Regions from separate parts of the Eubacterium sp. AM05-23 genome, predicted to be linked through region 3. Evidence: riboswitches for the same ligand, from Rfam matches in the RefSeq annotation. Region 3 holds a riboswitch; each other region holds the start of a gene.

Region 1 (5,362 bases), on a different contig from region 3:
CGGTTAACGGTTACCCCTATACTTTTACGGTCAATGCCAAGCTTTCCCATGTCAGGGAACCCGAGGGCTATGACCTGGCGTTTTTGGGCGAGAGCATCAAAAATGTTCAGCAGCCCATGACCACCGGGGCCATCGGGCGGGGCGGGACAACGGAAAAAGCCGCTGCAGGACCTGGAGTGAAAAACAATCATAAACCCAATATCATTGCCATTATGAATGAGTCCTTCAGCGATTTGCGGACCGTGGGGGATTTTTCCACCAATATTGACGTTATGCCCTTTATTGACAGCCTGCAGGAGAATACCATTAAAGGGAATCTTTATGTGTCGGTTTTCGGTGGAGGTACCTGTGACTCCGAATATGCCTTTCTGACCGGAAATACGACGGCTTATCTGCCGGAAAATGCAAGACCCTATCAATTGTATATTAAGGGTCCGGCGCCCAGCCTTACGTCAACGCTGAACTATGAGGGCTACAACAGCTATGCCATCCATCCCGGAGAGCGGAACGCCTGGAACCGTGACAAGGTTTATCCGAATTTTGGCTTTCAGCAGTTTTTCTCAGAAGAAGAATTTTTGGAATCGCAGACGCTTAGAGAAAAATGGGTCAGCGATGCGGCCACCTATGACAAGGTCATTGATCTTTATGAGAACAAGGGGGATAATCCGCTGTTTGTCTTTGATGTGACCATCCAAAACCACGCTGGCTACCAGCTGAACGCTGATGATCTTGATCCAGTGCTTCTGGAGGGGATGGAGGGAAGTTACCCCGAAACCGAGCAGTATTTATCTCTGATGCGAAACTCCGACGCAGCGTTTAAAGGTCTGATCGATTATTTCAGCGGGCAGGATGAGCCCACGCTGATAGTTATGTTTGGAGATCACCAGGCATATATTGAGCAGGCGTTTTATGAAGAGCTCATGCAGAAGCCTTTGGATCAGTGGAGCACAGAGGAGCTGCAGAAGCGTTACGTCACGCCCTTTGTCATCTGGGCAAACTATGACATCCCAGAGGCCCAGGTGGATAAGCTGAGCATAAATTACCTTTCCAGCCTGCTGCTGGAGCAGGCCGGTATCCAGGGGACGCCCTACAATGATTATTTAATGAGGCTGTCTGAGACACTGCCGGTTATTAATTCTGTAGGGATTATCGATAATGAGGAGCAGTACTTCAGAAGGGGAGACCCGACGATCCACGACCGAGAGGTTCTGGAATACCAGCAGATGCTCTACAATAATATGCTGGATACAGCAAGGCGGCGAAACGATTTGTTTTACCCGGCCGCAGACTTTTAATTAAAAAACCCGGATCTTATCGATCCGGGTTTTTTAGCTATTTTTTCAATTTAAAGCCATCAGTCATTACCTTGATGACATCGCACACGATTTTAGATTGCTCGTCGTCCAGCCCTTCCATTGCAGTGGACAGAAAGTGAATCCGGCTGGTAAAGGACTCGACGGGAAAATCGGCAAGAAGCGCGCTGACAGGAACCTCCAGTGCTTCGGAGATAGTGATGAGTGTTTCAAGTTTGGGCAGATGGGTGCCGCGTTCCAGCATGCTCAGATAATTCGGTGTAATATGAACACGTTCCGCGAGCTGGTACTGCGTCAGTTTTTTATCAAGACGGGCTTCACGAATATGCCTGCCAATAACTTTATTATCCATTGTGGTTAACTCCTCTGCGTGAGATTGGGGCAATAAAAAGACCCCGGCACACAAACCAAGGCAGGGAGATTGCATTCAGTAAGTTTAATACCCGAGCAACCGGCTGTCATTTCATCTCCTGATGAATTAGACCCTTGGCTTTGCGTCACTACCTTTCAGTAGTTTTGCCCTATTTCAAAATGATTCGGATGTATATTATTTACTATAACTCACAATGCGAATGAAGTCAATATTCAATTATAGTTTTGTCCAAGAATTTAAACAAATAATTCAGTGATTTGTTGTTTTGAAATGGTCACACATCAGTTTGACCATATCCTGCACTAAAGTGAGCTCCTCATCTGACAGATTGTCAGACGGAATGGCGAAAGAAGTGTGCGTTTCTTTGCGAGATTCTGCGTGGTCTTCCATCAGAAGATCGTCGGCTGAAACGGACAGGATATTGGCCAGATTGATAAAAGTTTCCAGCCGGGGCAGCTGCGCTCCCCTTTCAATGATACTGAGGTATGTGGGGGTGATACCGGCTTTTTTAGCCAGCTGGTTTTGTGTAAGACGGGCGTCTTTTCGAAACTGGCGAAGCCGCTGCCCGAGGTATTTACTGTTCATCTGGAGTTCCTCCCGAGTGTTTGACAGATATGATTGAAAATAAGGAATCTATAAACAATTTTCATAGTAACATATTTTTGAAAAAGGTTCAAGGATTTTCGAAATAATAGTTATAAAAATAGAATAAAAAGAGAAACGTCTTGTATTGTAAAAGAAAATTTAATAAAAAATAGTTCGATAAAAAAAGACCATGCCCGAAGCGTGGTCTGAAAAACTTATAAATTTTTTAGGGTATCAATGTATTCCTGCTTATCGCGGCTTCCCACGAAACGTTCGACTTCACTGCCGTCCTTTAAGAATACACAGGTCGGGATGCTCATGACATGAAACTGCCTGGCCAGGTCAGTATTTTCATCTACATTCAGCTTGCAGATTTTGGCGGTTGAAGGGACTTCGCCGGCGATTTCTTCGATGATCGGAAGGAGAGCCTTACAGGGACCACACCATTCAGCCCAAAAATCAACCATGACAGGGCCTTCCGTATAGTTCAGAACTTCCGATTCAAAGTTAGTCATATCGACAGAGATGATATTTGCCATCTTTTTCACTCCTTGAATTTTTTTACAGAGATTATCATATCAATAATCCATCTAAAAATAAAGGGGAAAAATCCGGATTTTATGATAAAATAAATTCATGAAAAAACGACTTTTATATACAAGATTACAAGAACTCAGTGACAGAGGGGCTTTGCGGTTTCATATGCCCGGGCACAAGGGAAATTTTTGTTTTGATAATGAAAACTGGGCAACTCTGGATGTCACAGAGATACCTGGCGCGGATAACCTGCACGATCCCTCCGATATTCTTTTAAAGGTTCAGAAAAAGCTGGCAGAAGCTTACGGGTCGGAGGAGGCCTGTATTCTGGTAAACGGCACCACAACCGGCATACAGAGTGCCATTATGGGTGTTTGCAGAGAAGGCGAGAGCCTTCTGGTGCCGTTAAACTGCCACCGTTCTGTTTATGCAGGGCTGGCCCTGGGCAGGATAAAAGGTGTTTATTTTGAACCGGAATACGATGCGCGGCTGGGCTTTGGAAAATGTATTTCTCTGGAACAGGTAGAAAAAAATCTGCGGGAGCACCCAGAGGTAAAGGGGATGATACTGGTCAATCCCACCTATTATGGCACGGTCAGTGATGTTGCTGCCATTGCAGAGCTGCTTCATAAAAAAGGCAAGGTGCTGATCGTGGATGAAGCCCACGGGGCACACCTGAAGTTTTGTGCTGAGCTGCCGCCGGACGCGGTGAGCTGCGGAGCAGATATTGTCATTCAGAGCACGCATAAGCTTTTAAGCGCTTTTACCCAGAGCTCTCTGCTTCACATGCAGGGGCCCCTGGTAGAAAGAAGCCGTGTTAAAAAATTTCTGGCCATGCTTCAGTCCTCCAGTCCCAGCTATCTGCTGATGATGAGTGTGGAAAACGCGGTGGACGAAGCTTGCGAAAAGGGAGAAACTGTTTTTAAAACCATTGCGGAGCGTTGGGATTTTTATCAGAAACGGACAGGGGTGGGCGACTGCATTGCTCTGTATACTCCGGAGGATGGGCAGCCCTACGATAAAAGCAAGTGGCTGCTGATGGTAAAGAACGGAAAGGGCACTGCTGTTGAAAAGCGGCTGCTAACAGAGTATAACATTCAGTGTGAGATGTCCGGATTTAACTATGTACTGGCCATGACAGGAATCGGCACTGCAGCCGGCGAACTGGATCAGCTGATGGCAGCAGTGGCAGACATGAACAGAGACTGTCCGGAAGTCTCTGAGCTGCCGGATGCTGGATTTGTCAGTGTCTGGAAGCACGAGGAAAAATATCCCCTGTGGCAGGCACTCTACAATATGGAAACCGGGCGGCTGCCTTTGGAGGACGCAGCAGGCAGTGCCGCAGCGGGCTTTGTCATCCCGTATCCTCCAGGAATACCGGTGCTGCTGCCTGGGAGTCTGGTGACAGAAGAAACCGTGGCGGAGCTCTTAAGACGGCGGAGAAACGGCGAAGCGGTTGTGGGAATAGACAGTGGGGGAATGATTGAAGTCATTCTCAATTCTTCGTTTTAATGCATGGGCCGTTATGATATAATAATGCCTGAAACAAAATGAGAAAAGAAGGTTTATCAATGGAAAATAAAGGACAGCTGATTGTCATCGAGGGTGTTGACGGCAGCGGTAAGCAGACACAGACAGAAAAGCTCTACGACCGCCTGAAAAGGGAGGGACAGCGTGTTATGAAGGTTTCCTATCCCCGTTACGATAAGGAGTCCTCCGCCATGGTACGGCTGTACCTGTCCGGCGCCTTTGGCAATGACCCGGACAGCATCAGTCCTTACATCGCCTCGACCTTTTACGCAGCTGACCGTTATGCCTCCTACAAGGAAGATTACGAGGCCTTTTACAAGGACGGCGGCATCGTGATCGCTGATCGGTACACTACTTCCAATATGGTTCATCAGGCGGGTAAAATCAGCGATCCGGAGGAGCGCGGCCGTTTTATGGACTGGCTGTCAGATTATGAGTTTAACAAGATGGAGCTGCCTGTACCAGACGCGGTTTTCTTTTTGAATATACCGCCGGAAATTAACTTTAAGCTGATGGAGGGCCGCGCCAATAAAATCACGGGTAAAGCGGAGAAAGATATACACGAAAAAAGCCCGGAGCACCTGATCCACGCGTATCAGAATGCCCTTGAGCTCATTGAGAAGTACAGTTGGACAGAGATCGTATGTGTTGCGGAGGGCAGACTCCGGAGTATTGAGGATATACACGAAGAAATATATGAAAGGGTGATGACAAGTGGAACGGTTTGAGGACCGCTATGCGCTTTTGAAGGTAGCCTATTCGGACATGGAGTTTGCCATGACGCGGAGCTTTCTGGAGGCGAACGGCATTAAGGTCACCTCGAGGGAAAAAGGCTTTGGCGGCCCGATCCGCAGTATTTTTATGGGAACCTTCACCACGGCCAATATTGAAATATTTGTGGACCCGGGAGATCTTGAGGAGGCAAAGGCGCTGCTTAAAACAGATTTTTCAGAATTAGCCGAAGAAGAATGGCACTAGGAAGGAGCAGGCATGTTTAAGGCAATTATTGAGCAGGAGCGGATTA
Region 2 (5,362 bases), on a different contig from region 3:
AGGAAATATCGAACTGGCCTGTGCTATTGGTATTATTATTGTATTGATTGTCATTGTATTGAATATTTTATCAAGACTGGCAGCGGACAAGCTGGATGTTGCCCATAAAAAATAGACGAGGTTAAAATGGATAAGAAGAAAAAATTTGATGTGAAGGATCTGGATTTGTATTATGGTGATTTTCAGGCCTTAAAAAAAATCAATATTGATATTTATGAAAATGAAGTGACCGCTTTTATCGGCCCGTCAGGCTGTGGAAAATCTACATTTCTGCGCTGTCTGAACCGCATGAATGACTTAATTGACTCGGTTCGTATCGAGGGGACCCTGAATTTTGACGGTAAAAATATCTATGAAAAAGATACGGACGTTATCCAGCTCAGAACAAAGGTGGGCATGGTTTTCCAAAAACCTAACCCGTTTCCGATGAGTATCTACGATAATATCGCCTATGGTCCAAAATGCCAGGGCTTGAAAGATAAGAAGAAACTTGATAAAATTGTACACGACAGTCTGGTAGGAGCGGCTCTGTGGGATGAAGTCAGCGACCGTCTGGGCAAATCCGCCCTCGGCCTTTCCGGTGGGCAGCAGCAGCGTCTGTGCATTGCCAGGACCATCGCCATGCAGCCAGAGGTTATCCTGATGGATGAGCCAACCTCGGCCCTTGACCCAATCGCTACTTCAAAAATTGAAGATTTGATGGAGGAGCTTAAAAAGGACTACACCATTATCATCGTCACACATTCCATGCAGCAGGCTGCCAGAATTTCAGACAGAACCGCTTTCTTCCTTATGGGAGAAATTATTGAGTACAATGAGACAAATACTATTTTCATGAATCCAGAAGATAAAAGGACTGAGGATTATATTACCGGCCGATTCGGTTGATAAAGGAGCGAATGATGCGAGAAGTTTATAACGAAGAATTAAAAACCATTAAGAATGAAATTTTATTGATGTCTTCCCAGGCAGAACGCATGCTGTCGGATTCGATTACGGCGCTGGAAGAACAAAATGTCAAGCTGGCCAGAAGCGTCATCAGCCGGGATGACATTGTGGATTTAAAGGAAATCCAGCTTCAGCAGATTGTCAGCGAGGTGATTGCGAGGCAGCAGCCCGTCGCAGGGGATTTGAGAAGACTTTCCTCCACCTATAAAATTATTACAAATCTTGAAAGAATCGCTGACCTGGCGGTGAATATCTGCCAAAAGGTGATCTGCCTGCGTAAGGAAGAGTACTATAAAAAACTGGACAATATCCCGCAGATGGCAAAGATGGTGGAAGATCAGCTTAAAATGTGTATTCAGGCTTATATTGACGAGGATATCAGCAAGATGGATGATGTGATCCGCTATGAGGATGAAATCGACCGTTTGAACAATACCCTGCACAGCGACTGTATCGCAGAGATCAACCAAAATCCGGAAATGGCGCTTCAGGCTATGAGCTTTTCTTTTATAGGGAGCCATTTGGAAAGAATTGGTGATCATGCCACTAATATTTTTGAGACCGTCTATTTTATTGTCACTGGAAATTATATGGATTTTAATGACTTAAATACAATCCCAGAGGACGAATAAACCATAGGTTTTATCCTGGACCAGAGTAGATTTTTGCGCTGGTCTTTTTTTATTTATGCAAAATAATCAAAGAATCTTGACGAAAAGAATCGTGCTTGATATAATGAGGCATAATCTATACTGATTTTAATTTAATAACGTTTTTAATACGTAAAAAGGGCAAATCTGCTGAAAGGCAGAGACGCAAAACTAAAGGGCCTAAAGCCGTTAAACGACGATGGCAGCCAGTTGCTACAGTAATCCATGATTAGTAGGTGGATACCCCACGGCTGCGCCCTTTTGCAGCCGTTTTTTATTTTTAGAAACAGGATTAATTAAAGATCATTCATCAGAATAAGGAAAGGGAAAAGAACATGAAAAAATGGTTGGCTTGTTTTATGTCCGTTGTGATGCTGTTTGCGAGCTTTCCGATATCCATTTTGGCAGAGGAAACTGTACAGGAGACCTCCTCCGAAACTGCGGAAACGGATATTGTGACAGAAAATCAGGAAGAGGCCGGGCCAGAGGAAGCCTTGGAGGTCATCTCCTCTTTGGCAGATGAAGCTTCAGAGCCGCAGGCGGAAGATGAAAAAGACAGCATGATCCGCACTGGCGGATCCGCGGAACTTGTCGGGAATATGGAGGTGGAAATCCATTTTACCCAGCCCAAGACAAAGCTGCTTGAAACCGCTGTCCTGACACTGGCTTCCGATGACGGCACCGTAAAGGCAATCCTATTAAAAGATATCGTAAATGAAAAAACCTTAACTGATTTTGGCGGCAGGAGCATTCAGTACAAAACCTTGCTTTTTGATAAAGCCTCCGATAACAGGGAGAGCAGCAATGTTTTTTACGATGCACAAAACCCAGATGCAAAAATTTATTTTGCCAATGTCAATTTGTATAATCTGCCAGTCGGCGACTATACAATAACTGTTTCGGATATGGGGATAATCCCTGTGCAGGCACGGGTACGCCTTGAGGGAAGCTCGAAACGTGTCGAGTTTATGGACGGTGCAGTTTTAGCTGGAGACGTAGATAGTAACGGTATTATTGACGATGCCGACTACGACGCTGTCATGAAAAAGCTGGGCTCCTCCGAAACCGATTATGATCTTAATGGAGATGGACTTGTCGATATTGTCGATCTGGTCTATCTGCAGGAAAATATGGGCGAGGCCTATGATGCCGAAAAGGTACAGATCAGTGATACGTCCCCGATTGTGGATCCGGGAAATGTGGTCATTGAAAAAAATGTATCCAATCCTGTCGTGGTTAAAAGCGGTGATATTGCTCAGCTTTTCAGCACGGCTTCTGACCAGGCAGCATCAGTCCAGTTCGCCAAAGAGGATGAAGGTGTGATTTCTGAGGAAGCGCCGCTGGAGATTCCGCTTGTCATGCAGGAACCCGTCAAGGCAACAGAACTGCGGATTGCCCCCAATGAACTAGGCCTTGAAAATGCGCCCAGAAGGGGACGTGTTGAGGTGGTCGATGAATTCGGGGAAAAAGAAACCCATAGTTTTGACCTCCAGGACAAGGTGGATTATCTCTTTTTAACCGATGAAGCTTCCCCGTCGACCATTGTCATTAATTTGGATAAACAGGTAGCCATCAAAAAGGTTACCATCTTTGTGACAGAGACCAATAAGGCGAGCAGCAATCTTGCGGAAATCTCAAAAGTTGAATTTTTAAATAATACCAAGGATAAAATCGTTGAGCAGGTTACGAGCATACCTGCAAATGTCAAAGTGGTTTCTGGCAACGAAAGTCTGACGGTCAGCTGGGAGGCACAGCCTAATGTAACCGGCTATGAAGTAAAGATGAGTTTTACAAACCCTACAACCGGTAAAAATGAGACTACGCTGACTGCAGTGGATGGAACTTCTCTGACAATTAACGATTTAATCAATTTTGTGGCATATAAAATTTCAGTACAGTCGGTTAACCGTTCCGAAAGCGGAAATTGGGAAAGTGGTTTCAGCGCTCCGGTTATCGGAACGCCAATGCCAACCTCAGTGCCTGAAAGGCCAGAGGGTATAACCTTAAAAGGCGGATACCGCCAGATCACTGTCAATTGGGAAAAACAGAAAAATTCTACCGGATACAATGTCTATTACCGTGAAAAAGGGATGGGCGACTATATAAAGGCCGGGGATTTGAGCGGCACCAGCTATGTAATTGAAAATCTTAAGGACCAAGCTGAATACGAGGTCTATCTGACAGGCTATAACGCCATTGGAGAAGGCGCAAAATCGCCGGTATACACCTGCGCGACCGAGTCCATTGATCCGCCGGTCACTTCGAACTATAAGCTGATTAACCGGGCCGGAGAGGTGAACCAGCCGACTGCTCACATCAAAGATGTCACATATCCTTATTTAAAGGAGAGTGATTACGAGAAAGCTTTTGATAAGTTTGATATTGTAGATAATGATTACACCTCATACTGGAACTATGGCGGCTGGAACGCTGGCGGCTGGGCCGGCGCCCTGCAGGCACCGGTCGTTGAATTTGACCAGTCTTATGAGATGAATGATATTGTGCTGGTGCGTGGCGAAGGCGAGCCGAGCACTTACAATGCTTATATGAAAATCCGCTGGTGGGATGAAAAAGGACAGGCTCACGACCTGAATATCGGCAATAATTTTGCGGTTCAGTCTAAAAAAAGCACGAACGGCAAAGAATATTACCGTATCCGCCTAAACGAAAAAATTAAGCCTGTCAAAATTCAGATTAACCCGGCGCTTTATTGGGCTGGCGCGCCAAATGCACGCTGCCGGATTTCAGAAATAAAATTTTATGAATATGATAGTTTGGCAGATGAGACAAATGCCCTGTTTGTGGATGATTTACATGTGGAGCTGAAAGACAGCATAACGATGGAATATGTTGATAAGCTTATTGAGCGGGCCAATACGCCAGACCCTGTCAGCAGTGAATTTCATCCGGATAAGGATTCCATTCTTTCTGAGCTGACATTGGCAAAGGCTATTTTGAGCGAAACAAACATCGACGATACCATGCTTGTGGACCAGAATGTGTCAAACGCTAAAAATGGAAACTTAGGCTTTGCAATGGCTTTGAATGATTTTCAGCCTCTTGGTCTTGCAGCCAGAGCGGGTGATACTATTAATGTCTATGTGGGAACAGAGGGAAATGTCCTGCCACAGCTTGTTTATACCCAGTATCATCCTGATGTTAAGACAGGGTGGAGCAAAACCGTTAACCTGAAGAAGGGTAAAAATGAAATTACCCTTGACCAGATTGGAGGGGAAGACAGCGAACGTGGCGGCGCCCTATATATCCGTTATCCCAACGCCAGCCCGTCTGGTAAGGACATCAAGGTGAGAGTAGCAGGCGCTACAAGGATCCCCAGCCTAAATCTGACCGGTATTACGGATGAAAATAATGCGAAAGCGGCAATTCAGTCCTATGTTAAAGAGCTAAAGGATTTTGTCGCTACTGTACCGGATCTGTATGTGGATGAAGACTCGAAATACCAATGGGACAAAAAGTCCAGTATCTATAACAGTACAGATATTATGACAAATCAGATGCTGTTATCTGTACCGGCGACAGCTGTACTGGAGGCCCTCTCCGGTTCCGAAAGCGAACAGGTTGAGCAGCTTTATCAGAACAGCCTGGCCATGGAACAGCTGATGGATATCACCTACCGCTCAAAAGGGCTGTCTCGGGATGCGAAAGACGCAAAAGATCAATGGCCTGGTTCCAGAATTAATATTCGATATACCCGTATGTTTACCGGCGCGTTTATGTATGGGACCGGACAGCATATCGGCATT
Region 3 (5,362 bases):
CGCCGGCGGCGACGGGCTCGATTCCAACGCCTCCATCAACCAGACCGGCGGCACGGTTACCATCGATGGGCCCACCGATGGCGGCAACGGCGCTCTGGACTACGACGGCACCTATAACCTGACCGGCGGCACTCTGATCGCGGCGGGCAGCTCCGGTATGCTCCAGACGCCGTCGTCAGACTCTGCCCAGAACAGCATCTCTCTGACCTTTAACGCTTCTCAGGCGGCCGGCACCACCATCAGCCTGAAGGACGCGAACGGGGAGGAAATCGCAGACTACACCCCGTCTAAGACATTCCAGAATATTATCATCAGCACGCCGGATATCCGGACCGGCGTCACCTACACACTGACAAAGGGCGGCGCAGACCTGACCACTGTCACCCCTTCTTCCTCCGTCACAAGCATTGGCGAGGACGGAAGCACCCACAGCGGCGGTATGGGCGGTGGTCCCGGCAACATGGGCGGCCCAGGCGGGAACCGTCCCGGCAGCAGCACTCCGCAGGATATGCAGGGCGGGCCGGGACAATAAGGATTAAAAAAAGAGCTGCACCTGGCGCGCAGCTCTTTTTTTAAATACTCTCTTTTAAAAACCGTTTCTCAAACTCCTCGACCGGCATGGGTCTGGAATAATAGTAGCCCTGGGCAGCCTGGCAGCCGCAGGCATTCAGGAAGCCTGCCTGATCGCCCGTTTCTACGCCCTCGGCAATGACCTGAAGCTCCAGGTCGTTGATCATGCCGATGGTATGCTCAATGATGGTTTTACCTTTCTGGGTCGCCACGCTCTCGTTAAAGAACTCACGGTCCAGCTTAATGGTGTTGACTGGTACATTTTTGAGCATATTGAGCGAGGAATAGCCTGATCCAAAATCGTCCATTGAAAAGGAGATTCCTTCCTCTCTCAACCGCTCCATGCCGCGGTACAAATCCACCGTGTTCTCTACAAAGCTGCTCTCAGTCAGCTCGACTTCTAAAAGCGCCTTGGGAATATCGTAGCGTCTTATAATATGCAGCAGCTTTTTATAAAAATTCGGGTTATATACCTGCACTCTGGACACATTAACCGACACCGGAACTGCTTCCATCCCCCTGTCCAGCCAGGATTTAATGATCCGGCAGGTTTCCTCCCAGACGTATTCGTCCAGCTTGATGATGAAGCCGTTGCGCTCAAAAAGCGGGATGAAACGGTAGGGCGTCAGGAACCCTCTTTCAGGATGATCCCAGCGCACCAGCGCCTCCGCACCGATCACGCTGCCTGTCTGCACATTGTGTTTGGGCTGGAGATACACCTTGAACTGGTGCTTTTTCAGCGCGTCGTCCATCTCGTTTTCGATCCGCTGCTCCTCAATCTGTTTGGCTCTCAGCTTTTTATCGTAAAAGGCCCACTGCTTGATGAGGCTCCCTTTAATGGTCTTCTGGGCCAGGTTTGCCCAGTCACATAGGATACTGATCTGGACATTCCGGTCCCTCACAATGCAGATACCGCAGGAGGGCATAACCTGATAGGTTTCTGAATACTGGTTGATCTCCGCCAGTATTTTCTGAATACGCCTGAGCAGTGGCTCACCCGAACCATAGGACATACAGAGACAGAACACATCGCTGTTCATGCGCCCAAAAGCGTCCATCGGCCCCATATGGCCCGAAATAACAGTTGCCATAAAGCGGAGCAGCCGGTTTCCCTCCTCCCGTCCGTACAGATCATTGATAAACTTAAAGCGGTTGACATCCAGGCGCACCACGGCATATTTCTGCTCCGGATGCTCCCTGAGCAGCTTTTCTGCCCGGGAATAAAAGGTATTGATGTTATAGATACCGGTTAACATATCAAACTCTGCCCGGTACTTCAGGGTTTCGTGCGCGCGCTTGGATTCGTCGATGTCGTTCAGGGTACCGATCACCCGGCTGATGCCGCCATCCTCATTGTAAAGCACATTAAATACAATTTTACACCAGATATAGCGGCCTTTCTTATTGCAGAGCCGGATTTCCAGCTCTACCTGCCCGTTGCTGATGGCGTCCATGCTCATTTTCTGCTTTAATATTTCAATATCGCCGGGGTGGACGACCCCATCGTCAAGCCAGATTTCCTTGATGTCCCGGCCGTCATAGCTGCCCATAAAATTTTCCGAAAACCGGGGCGCATAATAGCGCTCTCCGGTCTCTGGGTTCCACTCAAATACCAGGGTGTTTGTCTGCCCAATCACCAGACGGTAACGCTCGTCATCCATCTGCTTTTTCTGAAGGCTTTGGTTTTCCTTCTCAACGGCTTCCAGCTGTTTTTTATAATCAATATCCATGATAAAGCAGAGCAGGATCTCATCCTCCTCGCCTTCAATATCCGCTGGAAAAACGGTCAGCGAGGCCCAGTGATAGGCGCCGTCCTCCCAAAGCTTACGGAACTCTCCAATGACGCTGGTCTTTCCGGAAGCCAGTGCCGCGTGTATTTTATCAATATCAAAAAAATCCAAAAAACGTCTCGAATCCTCCGGGTGAATCATGTGCGCTGCCACATCGGCAATACCGTCTGTCAAAGCGCCGTCTTCTGGCGGCGTCACATATTTACCCTCTACATGGTAGATGATCCGATAATGATTTTTGGTAATGTTCAGTTCATAGAGCTCGTCGTAAATATTACGCAAAGCTACGTTATAAACATTATTTTCAATGGTTTCGTTTGTCTTTTTTCCTGCCATTTTACAGCTCCTGTTATGGGTTTAACTGCAGCTGGCTACCCTACAATGTATGTTTAGGCCCTGTAGCTTTGCGTCTCTGTCTTTCAGCAGATTTGCCCTAGTATTAATCTCGTTTATATTTTACTCTATTATATAATAGATTTTTTTGAAACACAACTCCTATTTTCCACCAAAAAAGCAGGCTTAAGCCTGCTGGTATTTCTGGTTATTCGTTCTCTTCCTCTTCGTTAATCAGGTAGGTTAAGGTAAACAGACTGTCGGTGATGTTCACACTCTCTACCACCACGTCGTCCGGCACCGTCAGGTCCAGAGGCACGAAGTTTAGAATCGCTTTGATCCCGAGCTCTACGACACGGTCTGTGGTTTCCTGCCCGACCTTCTGCGGTACACTCAGGATACAGATATCAATCTTATGGTGCGCCACAAAGGCGTCGAGATCGTCCATGTGGTACACGGTCACGTCTCCGACCTTTTTGCCAATCTGATCCGGATCCACGTCGAACATGGCCTTGAAGTGAATGCCCTCTTCCTTAAAGCGCTCGTAATTGACAATGGCATGTCCCAGGTTCCCAGAACCGATGATAATGCAGTTATACTGGAGATCAAGCCCCAGAATTTTGCGAATGGCCTCCTTCAGCTCTTTTACCTTGTAGCCGTAGCCCTGCTGTCCGTAAGCGCCAAAGGAATTCAGGTCCTGCCGGATCTGCGAGGCGGTCAGCCCCATCATAGCCGCCAGCTCCTTAGACGAGATTTTTTCAATATGTTGATCCTGTAAATCGGTTAAATACTGGTAATACTTGGGCAGACGCTTAACAACTGTCATCGATACCCTTTTTGAAAAAGTTTGCATTCTGCACTCCCCTCCTGCGTCGTACTTATCCTTTTTATTATATCAAGTTGTTAAAAAAACGTCAATTTTTATGGTCGAATTAATTAAAAAAGTGTCAAAGTTTTTTAATTCCTTCAGAAACCGGGCAAACAAGCGCCTTCGGGGTGTCTTTAAAAGCAATTAATCGGTGATGTCCGACATCAAGTTAAGGTGCGGGCTGCCAATCACCTTGGCCACATCCAGCACAAAAGCAATGCCCATGCCCGGCCTGTCGATTTCGATTTTCTTCTGGATCGAGCAGAGCACCGCGTTCCTTATGGACGCGTCCACCAGAATCAGAACGATCTCCTTTTCAGGCTCAATGGTGATGCCGAAAAACCGGGCGTTCTCATGGATGCCGGACCCGCGGCCATACATAACGGTCGCTCCGTCAGCGCCGCCCTGCTTGGCCGCGTCAATGACCTCGCCGGACATATCTTTTTCCACAATCACCACAATCAGTTCGGTCTTAATCTTATTTCTGTCTTCCATTTTTTCCTCCATCATTCGCTAAGTAATCTACATATTATATATGATTAAAATCTTCTGTCAATACCGGTTAAGAATCACGCGGCTGCTTTTCACACTGCCTTTTCCTGTAGGCCTCCTTCTGCTTATAAAAGAAGCCCAGAAGCAGGGTTGTCAGAATCGGCGCAAGGGCAATCAGCGCTACCACGCCAAAGCCGTCCAGCAGCGGATTTCGTCCTGGCGTCGCGCCCGCCACAGCCACTGAAAGAGACAGAATAAAGGTCGAGCACATGGGGCCAGTGGCTACGCCGCCGTTATCAAAGGCCATAGCCAGAAAATTCGGCTCCACAAAGCGGCCGAGAATAAAGGCCAGTATATAGCCCGGAATCAAAATCCACCAGAGCGAAATACCGGCCAGCAGCCGGATCATGGCCGTCATAACCGCTAACGCCACGCCCAGCGAGATCGCAAGCAGCATAACGCGTGCTTTGATGGCGCCGCTGGTCATTTCCTCAACCTGCTTTACCATGACCTGGACGGCTGGCTCGGCAAAGGCGACCAGAAAACCGATGGCAAAGCCCAGCGGAATGAGAATCCAGCTGTACTCAAGCTCTGCAAGGGCTGTGCCCAAAAATTCGCCGGCCGGTACAAAGGCAATGTTTACGCCCTGGAGAAACAGCACCAGCCCCAGGTAAGTCACCACAAAGCCGCCTATAATCCGCTTGATAATAGGAGCCCGCAGCCGCAGCGCAATGACGTTCAAAAACAGAAAAATCAAAACAATGGGCAGGATGGCCAGAAAAACCTCCCATGCCACCTCCGGCATACCGTGAAATAAATGATTGATCAGGCTCATCTGAAGATCACCCCCAAAATCATGACGGCCAACACCGGTCCCAGCGAGGACAGGGCAACCATCCCAAAACTGTCTGTTCCTTCCCTGCTGGTTCTTACGCCGCTGGTGATCCCGCTGCCCAGACTCAGTATAAAGGGCACTGTGATGGGACCAGTAGTGACGCCGCCGGAATCAAAGGCTACTGGCGCCATCTCAGGGTTCGTAAAAAAGGACAGGGCAAAAACAGCGATATATCCAATGATCAGGATATGGTACAGCTTCATCTGAAAAACAAAGCGCAGCAGCGCGATAACCAGAAAAATACCGACCCCAACGCCGACCACAGCGATGAGCATCGTCCGGTTGATGGTCCCCTCCGAGACTGCTGCCACCTGGCCAGCCAGCACCTGCACATCCGGCTCGGCAATGGTCACAAACATGCCCACAAAAAAGCCGGCGATAATCAGAATTTTCAAGCTTCTCCGGGAAACCAGA
Region 4 (5,362 bases), on a different contig from region 3:
TGGGCAATCAGCTGCTGCGCTATATCTCAGGCGGCCTGGTGGGAGCCATGAGCGGCGCAGAGGTCTGTGCCCGTGTGACTGGGGACGTTTTTGTGGCCTTGATGGAGTGGACCGGCGAGGGACTTATGTTCAAACGGCTCAAGAAAATGGTCGAGGGCATCAACAAGCGTCTGGACTACGTGATTCCCGGTATCCGCCTCAATTTCCAGATCGGGGTGTACCATGCCAGACCAGGCGAGCGCGATATCGGGAAAATGATGGACAACGCCGACATTGCCAGAAAATCCATCAAGGGTGCCCGCAAAACCGGCATTGCCTTTTACAATAAATCCATGGGAGAAAAAATCCTGAAAACCCGCCAGATCGAGGCGCGGATGGAGAGAGCCCTTAAAGACAAGGAGTTCCTCGTTTACCTGCAGCCCAAAATCGATCTGGAAAGCGGCCGGGTGGTAGGCGCCGAGGCGCTGGCCCGCTGGGTGGACGACCGTGGCAATATCGTACTGCCCGGAGAATTTATCCCTGTGTTTGAGAGCAACGGTTTTATTGTAGAGCTGGACTTTTATGTGTATGAGGAAGTCTTTAAGGCCCACAGCTACCGCAAGGCCAGAGGACTCAAAAGCCTTCCCATCTCTATGAACATGTCCAGATTCCACCTGAAATCCGGCAATTACGTCGAACGCCTCAGGGCGCTGGCCGAAAATTACCAGGTCGATCCCAGCCTCATCGAGGTTGAGGTGACTGAGACCATCTTTATTGAAAACAGCGGCTATGTCAAACGGCTGGTGAGCGAGCTGAGAAGCGGCGGCTTCAAGGTTTCCATCGACGATTTTGGCTCAGGCTATTCCTCCCTGAACCTTTTGTCCGAGATCGATGTGGATGTGCTCAAGCTTGACCGTTCCCTCTGCCGGGAGGAAAACCTCTCCCCCAAGGAACGGGTTATCCTCAAGAATATTGCTGCTATGGCCAAGGAACTCGACCTCCAGGTGCTGGCCGAGGGCATCGAGACCACCGGACAGGCCGAATTCCTGAAAAGCATCCAGTGCGACAGCGCCCAGGGCTTTCTGTTTGCGAAACCCATGCCAATGGACGAGTTTTTCAGGAAGCTGGATGGGGAATGGTAGGGATGAGGATGTAGATAAAATAGGTTATCCAGAGATAAAGGGTTAAAAAGAGGACTGTTTAGTTGAAAGTTGAAGGTTGAAAGTGGAAAGTTCAGGTGCAAATGTGCCTTGCACATTTGATTAAATAAATCCTTTAAAACACATCCCGAAATCCCGAAAAGGCGCCGGCAATAACCGCCGGCGCCTTTTGGTGTGTTGGGCCCAGCTTTCCAGGCTTCTACGGTTCTTTAGAAATACCCGTAAATTGAGCAAATAAAGCTTGAGAAAGATCCGCCTTTAGCGGGGTGTAGCAAGCAGAGATATAAAATTGACAATTCAAGAGGTGCTTATGAATAAAATATGCTACAATTTAAAAAACAGATGTTGAGGAAAACAATGAGAAAATTCGAACTTCAAACAGCAGTCTCCACAGTACTGGCCATTATTGCCGGGGCAGTGCCGCTGATCATTGTGCCGCCCTTTGGCGATACCCTGTATATGCCAAAGCTGATGACCATTGAGGTACTGGTTTTTGGTCTGCTGCTTTTATATGTGCGGCCCATTACCGCATATTTTAGCGAGAAGCCTAAAATACCGCTGCCGGTAAAGCTGGTGCTGCTGTACCTGTTGTGCGTAACCGTCACGCTTCCCTTTTCGACGGATATCATGCTGTCGCTTAAGGGGCGATCCTTTCGGCTGGAGAGCTACTCCGCTATTTTGTTTTATGGTATTTTAATGATGCTGGGGGCTTTTTTCTATACCTTTAAGCGCTGGCATGTACGGTTATACGCCGTGGGCGTATCCTGTGTGGCTGTTTATGGCATCTTTCAGAAATTTGGGCTGGATTTTCAGCCACAGGACCCTTTAATGTACGGCGGCCCAGGCGCATCCTATGCTACCATCGGCAACCCTAATTTTCTGGGCTCATTTTTGACATTGGCGCTGCCAATTCTCTTATACGCCTTTATCAAAGGGCCAAGGGCTTACCTTCTGCCCTGCGGGCTGGTCTATTTCTGCCTGCTGTGCACCAATACCCGCGGCGCTTGGATTGGCAGCTTTCTGGGGTATGTGCTGCTGGGCATGTTTCTGCTGAGAGAAAAAGAAAACCGCTGCCGTTTCGCAGTGGCGAGCGGTGTGTTTGTGCTTTTAACCTTTATTTTCCTGTTTGTGAATACAGGTTTTGGCGCGCGGTTTCTCAGTGTTTTTACGGATTTGTCGAAGATCATCAAGGGAAACGACTGGGAAAAGGGCGGATCATACCGGCTTTTTATCTGGTCAAAAACCCTAGAGCTTATCAAGCTGCGTCCCCTGACTGGCTTTGGCATTGAGACCCTGGGCAAGGTGATGGGCCAGTATTTTGAGCGTGATATTGTAAGGGTGACCGGACACCACCTGGTCATCGACCGTGCCCATAACGAGTACCTGCACATTGCTGTGAGCAGCGGAATCCCTGCGGCTTTCATTTATCTGGCCTTTGAGGGGACGACGCTGTACCAGGGCTTTAAAAGCTGGCGGCAGTCTCCCATGCTTATACCGCTTGTCTGCAGCGTGGCCGCTTATATGGCCGCTTCCTGTTTCAACATCTCTGTGGTGACCGTGGCGCCTGTTTTCTGGATATTTTGCGGAATAATGGTGCGGTTGAGCAATAAAATCCATCAAATTTGAATATGATTTAAGGAAATAAAAAATTGAAAAAATTTTGAAAAAGATTGAGTGTTTTACTCAAATTGTGCTGTTTTTACCATTAGTTTAATGTTGGTGGTAAATGAAACAGCATTTATAATAACTTATAGCTATAAGAAAAGCGAAAAATGCAGATTTGTATGGTTTTAAAAGTGTACAAACCTGTATTAATGGTGAATGACATGAACCTTTTAGAATATTTAAAAGTAACTGGTTTTTATAGTTCTTGACAAATGTCCGAATCAGTTGTAGAATAGAATTGTTCAAAAGGCAAAGCGGCGCGAAAGCCCGTGGCGCAAAACTACAGGGTCTACGTCGGCAGCTCCAGGCCGATATGACAGCCAGCTGCCAAAACGGTGGATGGCCGAAAACCCCTGTTTGGTTTCCGGCTGTTTTTATTTTTTGAGCAGCCTTTAACAAAAAGGACATCTGGGGCAGGTAATGACAATGTTTATAACCGTCATGGCGCGGACGGTTAAAATAAAGGTTTATATTTAAAGGTAAACAAGAGAACATAAAAGGAGAGATGTAAATGATTCAGATGATTAACAAGCTGAAGAAAAACCGTAAAGGTTTTACTTTGGTAGAATTGATTGTAGTATTGGTTATTTTGGCGATTTTAGCGGCATTCACGATTCCGGCGATGTTGGGGTTTATTGAAGATGCAAAAGGTAAAGCTTATGTTTCACAAGCAAGAGAAGTATATTTGGCAGGACAGACTGTAGCTACAGAACAAACACTTGCGGATACTTTCGTGATTAAAAGCAGTGACACTAGTACAGCGGCTACTGCTGTAAAAGATAAATTAAACAGCGATATCCCCGCAAGTGCTACGTGGACTATTACAGTAGGTGATGGCTCGAGAATAGCAAAAGTAGAATATAAAGACGGTGGATTCACAGTTACGATTGATGAAACAGTATCCGGGGGCAATGCAGTAATTAAAAAAGATTAAAACGATAAATGTTTAGTAAAAAATAAAGATATACCTGTTGCTTTTTAAAAAAGTAAATAATCAAGGCCGAGCTTGCAGCGCCGCAGCCGGCCTTTTCTCCCATTTTCTCAGGCGCTTTTTTTATTGCCGAAAGAAAAAACTAAATATAGTGGACAGTTGATCGTTGATAGTGGATAGTTATGGAACAAATTTGTTCTGTAACGATCAACTGTCCATTATCAACGATCAACTGCTTTTCAGGATTTCGGGAGGGGTTTTTCAGTGGAAAATGAAGAATAAAGAATGGCACAGCAGGATTCCGATTTTCTGAACAGGGGGCAGGAAAATGAATTTTCTAAAGCAAAGATTAAAGAACAGCGCGCAGTCCCGTTCGGGCTTTACCCTGGTCGAACTGATTGTGGTACTGGTGATTCTGGCCATCTTAGCCGCCTTTACCATCCCTGCCATGCTGGGGTTTGTGGAGGACGCCAAAGGAAAAGCCGCCATTGTAGAAGCCAGAGAGGTTTATGTGGCAGCGCAAGCGGTAGCTCCGCCGAAGTCACAAAAATAAAATAACCCTCCAACCCGTATCCCGAAAACCCGAAAAGTTAATCAATGGAGAATGGAGAATTGAAAATGGAGAATTACAGGAACAATTTTGCTAAAGGCAAAACTGATTAGAATTAAATCCGCAATGCGGATTTGCACATTTAATTCTCAATTCTGCATTCTCAATTCTCCATTGAAAAAAGAGGTGCCCCCATGACCCTTCGCCGCAAACTTAAAATTCTCATCAAAAGCCCCTCTGGCTTCACCATGATGGAGCTCATCACCGTTATTGTGGTCATTGCCCTGCTGGCAGTGCTCATCATTCCGGGGTACCTCCATTTTATCGATGACGCCAAAAAGGACGCTGCTATTGCCGAGGCCAGAACCATCTACCTGGCGGCTCAGATACGGGCCACAGAGTTTAAATCCGCCGAAACAGCGGAAAACCCCTACCGCATACCAGACGCGAACGACCTTCGGGATCTGGTGGGGCCGGACAACATCTACGAAGGGGTTACAAAGCTGACCATTGTGGACGACAACCGGGACGGTACCATTGATAAAATTGAGATGATTAAAAATAACATCAATGTTATAATTGAACCAGGAAAGCGCGTTGTGGTTGACGGGAAGGAAGTTTCAGCCTACAAAGGAGAAACAGACGTCAAGTAGCGAATGATAATAGCAGTGGATAGTTGATAGTGAGTAGTTAAGGAACAAAATCACTCTGTGATTTTGAATTCAAATCAAATTTGCAAAGCAAATTTGTTCCGTAACTATCAACTATCCATTATCAACTATTCACTAAAAAGCCTGGAGGTTCATCTTTGGAAGATTCTTTAACCTTAATCTATTTTGTATTGTATGCCTTTGTCTTTATCTTTGGCTGTATGATTGGCAGCTTTTTGAATGTGGTGGTCTACCGGGTGCCCATTGGTATTTCCATTGCCAGGGGCCGGTCCTTTTGCCCAAACTGCGGCAAGCCCATTGCGTTTTATGATAATATCCCGCTGCTCAGCTATCTTTGGCTGCGGGGAAAATGCCGGAAATGCGGGGCGAAGATTGCGCCGCGGTATTTTTTCACGGAGTTGTGCGG

What was found. A riboswitch is a leader RNA that binds a small molecule or an ion and turns the genes downstream of it on or off. The one in region 3 is predicted to bind cyclic di-GMP.
Region 1: it holds a riboswitch for cyclic di-GMP, as region 3 does, so the genes downstream of both, DW091_RS10255 (helix-turn-helix transcriptional regulator) here and DW091_RS02570 (EAL domain-containing protein) in region 3, are expected to answer to the same signal.
Region 2: it holds a riboswitch for cyclic di-GMP, as region 3 does, so the genes downstream of both, DW091_RS17000 (M60 family metallopeptidase) here and DW091_RS02570 (EAL domain-containing protein) in region 3, are expected to answer to the same signal.
Region 4: it holds a riboswitch for cyclic di-GMP, as region 3 does, so the genes downstream of both, DW091_RS01100 (prepilin-type N-terminal cleavage/methylation domain-containing protein) here and DW091_RS02570 (EAL domain-containing protein) in region 3, are expected to answer to the same signal.

Annotation. Positions count from the first base shown of each region.
Region 1 is NZ_QUDF01000006.1:199,548-204,909, reverse strand. Features, by position in the region: gene DW091_RS10260 (LTA synthase family protein) at 1-1,295, shown strand, start outside; gene DW091_RS10255 (helix-turn-helix transcriptional regulator) at 1,333-1,665, opposite strand; cyclic di-GMP riboswitch class I at 1,757-1,844, opposite strand; gene DW091_RS10250 (helix-turn-helix transcriptional regulator) at 1,936-2,271, opposite strand; gene trxA (thioredoxin) at 2,487-2,810, opposite strand; gene DW091_RS10240 (aminotransferase class I/II-fold pyridoxal phosphate-dependent enzyme) at 2,908-4,320, shown strand; gene DW091_RS10235 (deoxynucleoside kinase) at 4,380-5,066, shown strand; gene DW091_RS10230 (hypothetical protein) at 5,053-5,316, shown strand; gene holB (DNA polymerase III subunit delta') at 5,329-5,362, shown strand, end outside.
Region 2 is NZ_QUDF01000014.1:93,397-98,758, forward strand. Features, by position in the region: gene pstA (phosphate ABC transporter permease PstA) at 1-115, shown strand, start outside; gene pstB (phosphate ABC transporter ATP-binding protein PstB) at 127-888, shown strand; gene phoU (phosphate signaling complex protein PhoU) at 900-1,580, shown strand; cyclic di-GMP riboswitch class I at 1,729-1,816, shown strand; gene DW091_RS17000 (M60 family metallopeptidase) at 1,934-5,362, shown strand, end outside.
Region 3 is NZ_QUDF01000002.1:57,456-62,817, reverse strand. Features, by position in the region: gene DW091_RS02575 (carbohydrate-binding domain-containing protein) at 1-532, shown strand, start outside; gene DW091_RS02570 (EAL domain-containing protein) at 573-2,696, opposite strand; cyclic di-GMP riboswitch class I at 2,720-2,803, opposite strand; gene DW091_RS02565 (redox-sensing transcriptional repressor Rex) at 2,902-3,546, opposite strand; gene DW091_RS02560 (P-II family nitrogen regulator) at 3,706-4,056, opposite strand; gene DW091_RS02555 (DUF1538 domain-containing protein) at 4,124-4,888, opposite strand; gene DW091_RS02550 (DUF1538 domain-containing protein) at 4,885-5,362, opposite strand, start outside.
Region 4 is NZ_QUDF01000001.1:260,091-265,452, forward strand. Features, by position in the region: gene DW091_RS01090 (EAL domain-containing protein) at 1-1,121, shown strand, start outside; gene DW091_RS01095 (O-antigen ligase family protein) at 1,497-2,765, shown strand; cyclic di-GMP riboswitch class I at 3,043-3,136, shown strand; gene DW091_RS01100 (prepilin-type N-terminal cleavage/methylation domain-containing protein) at 3,316-3,738, shown strand; gene DW091_RS01105 (type II secretion system protein) at 4,064-4,288, shown strand; gene DW091_RS01110 (type II secretion system protein) at 4,480-4,938, shown strand; gene DW091_RS01115 (A24 family peptidase) at 5,094-5,362, shown strand, end outside.